DNA from 3 places in the Ancylomarina sp. YFZ004 genome. Region 2 is predicted to be linked to each of the others. Evidence: riboswitches for the same ligand, from Rfam matches in the RefSeq annotation. Region 2 holds a riboswitch; each other region holds the start of a gene.

Region 1 (3,266 bases), on a different contig from region 2:
AATCCCTTGCTTAAACTTATTGTAAGTGAAACCAAAATCTACGGTGTTTGATCTTTCCGGATCAAGGCCAGGATTACCAACTGTTACTGAAGATCCTCTTGTATACTCACCAGCAACCTGATAAGCTTTTGGTGCTAAAAAAGCATCTCCCCAACTTGTATGAGCAGAAAGACCATCAAGTAGTTCAAATTTCAAACCAATATTTTTAGTAAACACCCAATAGTTCTCACTACTTTTTAGGTTTGCTAAAAGCTTATCAGCTTCCAATTCAAACTTAACATTATCACCACGAACCCCAATTAACAGATTCAATTTTTCATTCGGCAATTTAAACTGAGATTGTGCAAAAATTCCTGTTGATATATTTTTATGATTAGGTTGATAAGGAGCTTCTATCTCACCAGAGGGTTTATAGTTCTTACTCTTGTAACTTTCAGTTTTATTATCTAATCCAAGAGCTAAAGTGTGGTCTCCAATTTGATAAGTATCATGCAATTGAAATCCATATGTTTTAAAAGAACTTACAAAGTCACCATAGCCATCTGAACCTACATCATAAGTTTTGTTATCCTCATCAGAATAATATGGCGAAAATTTAATTTGATGGCCATCTAGATTTCCCATTAAATCAAACCCGAATGAATAACGTTCAATATCTTTGGAATCCATACCTTCAGTATGCCAAAAGTTACCGGGTGTCTCAACATCATCAGCTTTGTAGTATCCCCCATTAAAGTTTATTTCCCAATTCTTTGAAAGAATAAAACCAATTCTAGAACTCACACTATAGGTTTCGAACTGAGAATTCTCCATTCGTTCGCCATAGGTAGAAGGATCTAAAATAGATTTGGCATATTCTTCATCGTAAAGATTACGATTACCAATTTTATAATCCTTTGCTTGTCTGTTATGAGCCAAAGAAATATCAAAATTCGTTTTATCTGATAAAGCGCCTCCCATAGAGAGGTTTGTTTTAGACGTTTTAAAACTTCCATATTCAATCCCAAACTGGCCTGCTAATTCACCACTATTCTTTTTCGTTACCACATTAATAACCCCAGACATAGCTGCTGATCCATACTGAGCTGAAAAAGGTCCTTTCAACACTTCTACTCTTTCAACATTTTGTAGGTCGATACTAGCAATATTATCTGTTCCTGAAGGTTTTCCGTCTATTAATATAAGTGTATACTTAACGGATGGCGAAGGTGTAAACCCACGCATACTAACAACGGCTGAAACACCTGGATATTGAAGAATATCAACCGAAGATGAACGTTTAAGTAAGCCAGCCACATTATTGGCTGGTGATGCTTTAATCACACGCTGAGTAATCACATCTACCTTTTGAGGTAGATCCTTAACTTTAGATTTAACGCGTGAAGCGTTGATTTGTACTTCGTTTAGATTCAAATGACGAACGGAAGTGGAATCTACCACAGGTTTATCATCAGCTTGAGATGCAAAATTCATAAATGAAAGCAATGCAAAAGCCGTTAAAAAAGTTCTTTTCATGTTTGATTTTAATAAATGAAAAACATTTTAACTAATGCAATGCAAACAGGGAGCTAAAAGAAAATATTACAACATGACACAAAGGACCAGTTATGGCAGATCAATCCTTACTTATCTGAGTTGATATTATTTTCGTTCACTTGCTCTTTTTCCCGAAAGCAATGACTTGTAATTGATTGCAAAGGCAGGTCTTCTGACTTGTTCTACTTTTTGAAGCCTTCCCATCCGCCTGAGGCGAACAGTGGCATAAGTCGTTCAAAAAGCATTTATAGAACTTACAGCTACGGGTATAGTCTCGGATTCACACCGAATTCCCTTTTCATTTCAATCCTGAATTATGAGGACTGAAATACCAAATGCAGTGCAAATATAGATAAAAAAGAGATTTATAAGCATAATGATTAAACAATTTTAGACACGCACCTAACAAACACATTACCAACAATATGAACGCGAATAATAAATAAGCAACATCATATTTTATGAATATTTTCGCTAAAACAAGTCGAATTCTGTCATACATATTGCAACAAATAATTAAGATGAATAGTCCAAATGAAATAGATTTATTATCCTTGCATATCGCTTATTAAAAATTGACATACAGACTAAACATCTTCAATTTAATATGCTAAAGCGACTCAAGCTCAAACGACTAAAAACACGACACATGCTTAAAACCTTTATCAAAGGATTTCTCTTTACCTGCCTATTGGCAGTGATATCTTGTACGCCAAACAAGGACAGTATAGAACTCATTCAGGCAATCAGTAATAGACAAACAGAAGCGGCACTTGACTTAATCGAAAAAGGCGTGGGATTGGATGCACGAGATACTTTAGGTCTCACTCCTATTCATTGGGCAGCAAAAAGAGCTTTACCTAAAGTTACAGATGCTCTTTTGCAAAATGATTGTGATATCAACAGCTTAGACAAAGAGGGTTATACAGCACTAAACTATGCAATCAGAGCCAATAATGCAGAAGCAACAGATTTACTACGTAAGGCTGGAGCGGTTGTTTATAAGAATGGATTATCAAACTTGAGCGATGGCCCTTTTGTTGATAGAACTGAAGATGGGCTTTATGCTTACTATTTAAAGCACGATTCTCTTACAAGTAAAACCTATCTCACTGGGAAATTCTTGGATAAAAAAATAAACGCATTCAAAGGTTGGGCAGGCGATACATGTTCTTACTCCCTAAGAGAAAGTCAAACTCCAAACTGGCAAGTGAAAACTAAGGAACCCATTTTCGTTTTAGGTGACATTCATGGGCAATTTGATAGAATGATAAATAACCTACAAAGTCATAGTGTAATAGATAAACAACTGAAATGGAATTGGGGAAAAGGCCATTTAGTATTTGTAGGTGATATTTTTGATAGAGGAAATAAGGTAACTGAAACGCTTTGGTTCATTTATCGTTTGGAGCAAGAAGCTGAGAAAGCTGGCGGGCAAGTTCATATTACGTTTGGTAATCATGAATTAATGGTACTCAATAAAGACAACAGATATATCGCTCGTGACTATAAAAGTCTTTGTAATAATCTGGGCTTAGACTACGATGCTCTTTTTCATCCAAATTCTGTATTGGGAGAATGGTTGCGTTCTAAGAATTCAATGACAAAAATAAATGACATCCTTTTTGTACACGGCGGAATCTCTCAAAAACAAGTTGATTCAGGCATTAGCCCAGATCAAGTTAATCAGCTCATGAGACAATATTTGGTAGCAGGATCAAATCCTGGAA
Region 2 (3,266 bases):
AGACACAGATAAACCAGCTCCTACAAGAATAGCAGTTATAGCCTTAGGTAATCTAAAATTTAAGATGATATAATTCCAAGATGTTTTAACATCCTCTCCCATTAAAATTGCCATAATTTTATCGGAAGGAATACTTACACTCCCAAGAATAAGATCGACAACTAAAAACAAGGCAATGAGGATAAAAAGACCTCCAAATAGTATGATTTTCGATTTATTTTGCATTTCTAAATTCAATTATTTTTTCTGTACAAATTCGCAACACCCTAGTCTAATTTCTTATAAAAGTAAAGTTCATGATCAGGAAATAATTTTGGATGTAAAACTTTAGCGACATCCTTCAACAATAGATCGGGACATATCACTCCTGACTCATAATAATCATTAGCTCCCTTTTCATTTGTTCGTTTAGTGACAGAATAAACTTGCCCATCTTTATAGGCTTGAAACAAGGTATATCTTTCATCTAAGGCTTTCATTTCTTTTAAACTTTGGCAATGTGCTGGACCAAACCAAATTTTAGAACCAGACTGTTTATCAAGCACGACTTCAAAACTTAAAGGAATACTCCCTTGTGTTGAGTCAGAAAACCAACAATATTCACCTTTCGCATCGCGTAATAATTGAGCTAAATAACTCTGTCCACCTGGCATATACCAAACCCCTTTATAATGGTAACCAGAAATAACATCTGGTTTATCTTCAACATCCTTAATTTTTGATTTAATATTAGAATACCTATTTTCTAGATCAGTAAATAAATCGTCGGCTTTTTGCTCCATATTAAAAAATGCGGCTATAAATTTTGACCACTCAGCACGTGCAAGTGGGCCACTCTCCATCCATTCAATATTAAAAGCAACTGGCAAACCTGCATTTATCAATTTCGTTTCATCATTGGATATTTTCATAAATCCTGCAACCATTACAAGCTCAGGAGATAAATCAACGATTCTTTCAAAATCGAGAGTTGCTGCATGTCCAACTCCAATAACATGACCACTTTCAACTCTTTTCGAAAGCTTTTTATTATAAACTTTATCAGGCAAGGACACGGCTACTATTTTATCTGCAACACCCAGAAAATTCAATATGCCTATTTGAGTACTCGAAAGAGCAGCAATACTTCTAACTGGCACTTCGATAATCTGACCATCGGATGGTAAACTGATACCATCTTTTTTTCCTCTAGGGATAAGATAATACTTCTGGAAAACTTGCCCTTTATTCCAAGGATCAAGTACAGACAGCTCCTTATATCCATCATGGATATCAATTTTAAAACCTTTAGCATGCTTGATATTTGATTCGAAATAGAAAGATGAATCAACAATTTCATTGGGAGTTTCCGTTTTGGAAATCGTTTTCTTGTTTGTAGATTTCCCACAAGATAGGACGAGGAATAAACTAAGTGCTAAACTTAGAAGCATTAATTGACGAATACCCATTACATAAAATTAGAATGGGAAGTAGAAAAGAAGATACAACCAAAAAGTCATAATCTCGTTACTCAACTCCCGAAGTTACGAATATAAAAAAACTAAAGGCAGGTCTTCTGGCTTATCCATTCAAACGCCTTCCCATTCACCTCAGATTTTTGAGATACTAATAGTGGCTTTATCATTTGAATATACAATTCGATCTAACGAACAGGACATACAGCTGCGGGAACAGCTCCGGTTTTAAACCGGATTCCCTTTTAATTCCCATTTAGGAAACCTATTTACCTGCAAAGCTATGCAATATTTATAAAAAAAAAGCAAAATGGTCATTCTCATTGAGTGTCATAAATTGAAAAGAAAACACCACTTGTCATAAAAAAAGTGATTGTTGACTTGCAACAACCACTTCAGTTCTTTAATCTTCGGGTTCATTGATTTCTTCAGAATCTGGAACTTCTTTCTTTATACGTCCAGACTCTTTTAGGGCTTTATTAATAATCCATTCAATTTGCCCATTAGAACTCCGAAATTCATCAGCAGCCCATTTCTCCAGTTTCTTGTAGATTTCTGGATTTAATCGCAAAACAAAGGATTTCTTTTTTGTCATATTTTAATTTCCTATTGATACAAGCTTCCCGCATTTATGACAGGTGTTACATCCTTGTCAGAACAAAGAACAACCATCAAACTACTCACCATTGTAGCTTTCTTTTCTTCATCAAGTTCAATTACATCTTTTTCTTTCAGTTGATCAAGAGCCATTTCAACCATACTTACAGCCCCTTCAACAATTTTAAATCTTGCTGCAACCACAGCAGTTGCTTGTTGACGACGTAACATTGCACCAGCAATTTCAGAAGCATAAGCCAAATAATTTATTCTTGCCTCCATAACTTCAATCCCTGCTATTTCCAATCTATCAGTAAGTTCTTTTTCAAGCAATTCACTCACGTCATTACCTCCGGAACGTAAAGTAACCTCAGCCATCTCATCTTCAAAATTATCGTAAGGATACGAACCAGCCATGTGTCTAATAGCTGCCTCTGATTGAATCGCTACGAAACTAGAGTAATCATTGACATCAAAACTTGCTTTGAAAGTATCCCTCACACGCCACACCAAGACAACACCTATCATAATAGGGTTACCAATCTTATCATTCACTTTAATGGGATCGCTATCAAGATTTCTTGCTCGCAAAGATACTTTTCTCTTCGCAAAAAATGGGTTAACCCAGAAAAAACCATTCGCTTTTATAGTTCCTTTATATTCTCCAAATAAAATTAAAACAACCGACTGATTCGGATTTACAACGACAAAGCCTGGCGTCATAAACACACCAATCAAAAGTGCAATCACAAAAGCGGGGTGATGAATAACAGCCAGCCCAAAAATTCCAATCAAAAGTGAAATCAGAACTAAAAAGATAATGAAATAGCCTGATAAAGGTGAAAAGTTTCTTTCCTGTTTCATATTTATAGTATTTTGATATTATTTTGATATCAAAGTTATGAAATATTTTTTAATTGAACAAGTCTTCGTTTTCGAAGAGACTAAAAGATTAGTGCTCAAATCATATCGAAAGTTTTTAATTATCAATAAAAACTAACGACTTCAACTAACAAATTATGTTTACACATAATTAAGGAAATTGTTATAAAGATTGAATGATTTGAACACAACATCTCATTAACAAAACACACCGTTTTGTTAATTACAAATTAAAAATTTTCTTATTTAAATTCATTAAACTTGGATTTACAAAAAACCCTACTAGTCAGGCACTTAAGCGCGTAAAAACACCTAAGTCCCTAGAGCACAATT
Region 3 (3,266 bases), on a different contig from region 2:
CGAACAAATACCCACAAAGATTAATGCACCAAGGAATGGAGGCATATAATCATTGATAATGCCTGAAATAACACCACCTTGAGGCATCTCTTCAAATAAGCCTAAAGCTAGCATCCCCGTAAAAGTCACCATTAGGTAAAGAGGGATATAGACTAGAAAGCTTAAGCCTATCATCTTACGAGCATCGTGGGGAGATCGAGCTGCTGAAATTCGTTGCCAGACATTGGCCTGTATCATCCACGCACTACCAAATGTGATGATATAAACCATATTACTTGATATCTGATGGGTAAAAGAGAAATAGTTGCTTAAGCCTTTTGTATCAGCAATATTCTTAATTGCAGGAATTCCTCCTGAATAATAATAGGCGTAGGCAAAGACCAATATTGAGGCCGATAAGAGAAAGACAAATTGTATGATATCAGTACGGACAACAGCTTTGAATCCTCCAAAAAAGGAATAGAGTAAGACAATACCTGTTCCAATAATGGCTGACATCTTATAATCTAAGTGTAGAAATTTTTCGAAGAATATACCAATTCCTACAATTTGTGAGGCAGCTGTAATCGTCATGAATAAGAAAATCAGTACCGAAAGCATTAGTGCTGGAGCTTTTCCATATCGTTCTTCCAATAATTGGGGTTGCGTGATGCTGCCCACTTTTCGGATGGCCCTCGCAAATACAAAGAGTAAACCCGTAGAGAATAAAACAGGCATTCCATAAATCCAGAAGGCAGAAACTCCATTCTGATAGGAGTGATCAGCCGTTTCAATAGCTGAACCAGCTCCCCACCACGAAGCAATAAACGTGATGGCTAAGGCTAAGAAAGAGAGGGATCTGTTGGCTAGGAAATAGCCTTCAATAGAATCACTTTTCTTAGAAAATATAGATGATCCGACAATGAGAATAACATAGATTGCTAATAGGGTTATGGAGAATACTTGTAAAGAAGCCATGTGATTATTAAAACTTAAAAATTGATTAAAGATACATAGATACAGATTTTCTTGATGGTTTAGGAATAAAAAAAGAATAATTAGTCTGAATTAGAAGCTGTGATGACCTAATCAGAAAGCTTATGATGTTGATATTTAACACCTGTTCAGGATATTGATGTTTTATAACAAATCTAAAAAAGAACAAATCGTCTTTAAATTGTTTTGGAGAGAATAAAAAACGCTTACATTTGACGCAGTTTTGGTGAAAGCTTAATCGTCGATTGAGCTTTAAAAGGGAATTCGGTTAAAGTCCGATACAGCCCCCGCTACTGTAAGTTTTTTATGGTTTTTACTAAATCCACTGTTCCAACACTCGGAATGGGAAGGAATAAAACCGATCTATTGATCTACGAAACAAGTCAGGAAACCTGCCAAAACGGTAATCAAACTTAAGACTCTTGGGGAAGGGAGTTGTTTGTAGATATATTTATCTTCAATTAAACAAACATACCCCATCATATTTAGTTGCTTACCTGGAAATTGATTTGTTAAAAATCAGAGTGTTAATGTAAACTAAAGTGCGATGAGCTGGTATTCAGTAAGTTTAAATCTAAAGGGCCGGAATTGTTTAATTGTGGGCGGCGGAAAAGTGGCAGAACGTAAGCTTAAATCTTTGATTAAGGCTGAAGCAAATGTCACACTAATTGCTCCAAATATTACTGCTATTCTGCAAGAAATGCGTGAGGCAGGTGCCTACCATTATCTTAATAGCACGTATCAAGCCAATGATGTCAATGGCTTTTTTCTTGTAATAGCTGCAACTGATTGTTCAGAAACAAATTCTCGAATAGGTGCAGATGCTGAATCACAAGCTATTCTATTTAATTCAGCCAATTCATCTGAATATTCCAATTTTTATCCGGCAGCTGCTACTCAATGTGGCGATATTCAACTGGCTGTTTCATCCAATGGTCAAAATCCTTATCTGGCTAAAAAAATACGTACATATCTCGATCAAAAATTCGATAACTCTTTGCAAGAAGAAGTTCTGGAGTTGGGGCGTCTGAGAAATCAGATGGTAAAGGATACTCTTGGACTTGGCGAAAAGGAAAAGAAGGCCTTTATGAAGGATAATTTACTTGAAAAGGTAGAAGCATTATTAGATAAGGTTGATACAAAAACTTGGAACCTATAAATCGATTCGCATCGATAAATTGAGATACTATATTTAAGAAAGATATAATGAACGGAAAAGTATATATAACCGGAGCAGGACCTGGAGATAAAGGTTTAATTACCGTTAAGGCCGCTGAGGCTTTAAAAATTGCCGATGTCGTATTCTACGACTACTTGGTTAATATTGAACTTCTGGACTATTGTAAGGACAGTTGTGAGAGTATTTATGTTGGGAAAAAGCATAAGAATCACACTTGCCCACAGGAAGATATCAATCAGATGATTGTGGATTATGCCAAAATGGGTAAGACGGTTGTTCGATTAAAAGGTGGTGATCCTTACGTATTTGGTAGAGGGAGTGAAGAAGCGATTAAATTGCTTGAGAATGGAATTCAATTTGAAGAGATTCCTGGTATCACTTCAGGTATTGCTGCACCAGCTTATGCTGGTATTCCTGTAACGGCTCGTAATGTTTCTTCTTCAGTGGCATTCTTCACCGGTCATCCTCCAGTAAGTCGCGAAAGAGATTTGCAGTGGGATAAAATTTCTACAGGTATCGATACGCTTGTCTTTTATATGGGCATAACCAATGCGCCGACTATCATTAACAATTTGATGAAACATGGACGTTCAAAAGAAACTCCGGTTGCCTTAATTCGTTGGGGAACTTGTCCAGAGCAGGAAGTTGTGAAAGGTGAATTGCATAATATCATTGCAAAGATGGAAGCTTTAGATTTTCGCCCACCAGCCATTATGGTTGTTGGCGAGGTCGTTTCTATATCAGATAAACTGATGGCTGTAGCTGAAGAAGCACAAGCAAAAGAGGAATACTCAATCATCAATTAAAATTCATAAATCTTAAATATGAAGAAGGGAATATTACTGTGCGGACACGGTACTCGTGTTCAAGTTGGAGAGTTAGCTTTTAAAGCATTTGCAGAGAAATTTGCAAGCACAATAACTGATTATGAAGTTGAATATGGTTTTCTGGAACTTTCTGAACCTAATTTCGAACAAGGTGTAAGCAAGTTGAAGGCTAAGGGTGTAGAGGAAATTATTGCGGTGCCTGTTTTCTTATTCAATGGTGTTCATATTGCTGCTGATATTCCGAATAAGCTTCACGAGCTTCAGGAAAAACATGAGGTGACAAT

Evidence for each region. A riboswitch is a leader RNA that binds a small molecule or an ion and turns the genes downstream of it on or off. The one in region 2 is predicted to bind cobalamin.
Region 1: another riboswitch for cobalamin. It lies ahead of ACXR6G_RS09305 (TonB-dependent receptor plug domain-containing protein); the one in region 2 lies ahead of ACXR6G_RS01775 (ABC transporter substrate-binding protein).
Region 3: another riboswitch for cobalamin. It lies ahead of ACXR6G_RS17970 (precorrin-2 dehydrogenase/sirohydrochlorin ferrochelatase family protein); the one in region 2 lies ahead of ACXR6G_RS01775 (ABC transporter substrate-binding protein).

The regions. Positions count from the first base shown of each region.
Region 1 covers NZ_JBTCHQ010000004.1:387,103-390,368, reverse strand. The annotation lists gene ACXR6G_RS09305 (TonB-dependent receptor plug domain-containing protein) at 1-1,515, opposite strand, end outside; cobalamin riboswitch at 1,682-1,888, opposite strand; gene ACXR6G_RS09300 (metallophosphoesterase) at 2,186-3,266, shown strand, end outside.
Region 2 covers NZ_JBTCHQ010000001.1:432,050-435,315, forward strand. The annotation lists gene ACXR6G_RS01770 (iron chelate uptake ABC transporter family permease subunit) at 1-225, opposite strand, end outside; gene ACXR6G_RS01775 (ABC transporter substrate-binding protein) at 267-1,448, opposite strand; cobalamin riboswitch at 1,529-1,738, opposite strand; gene ACXR6G_RS01780 (Arc family DNA-binding protein) at 1,858-2,049, opposite strand; gene ACXR6G_RS01785 (SPFH domain-containing protein) at 2,061-2,915, opposite strand.
Region 3 covers NZ_JBTCHQ010000014.1:83,252-86,517, reverse strand. The annotation lists gene ACXR6G_RS17975 (sodium:solute symporter family protein) at 1-957, opposite strand, end outside; cobalamin riboswitch at 1,183-1,389, shown strand; gene ACXR6G_RS17970 (precorrin-2 dehydrogenase/sirohydrochlorin ferrochelatase family protein) at 1,523-2,134, shown strand; gene cobA (uroporphyrinogen-III C-methyltransferase) at 2,182-2,961, shown strand; gene ACXR6G_RS17960 (sirohydrochlorin chelatase) at 2,980-3,266, shown strand, end outside.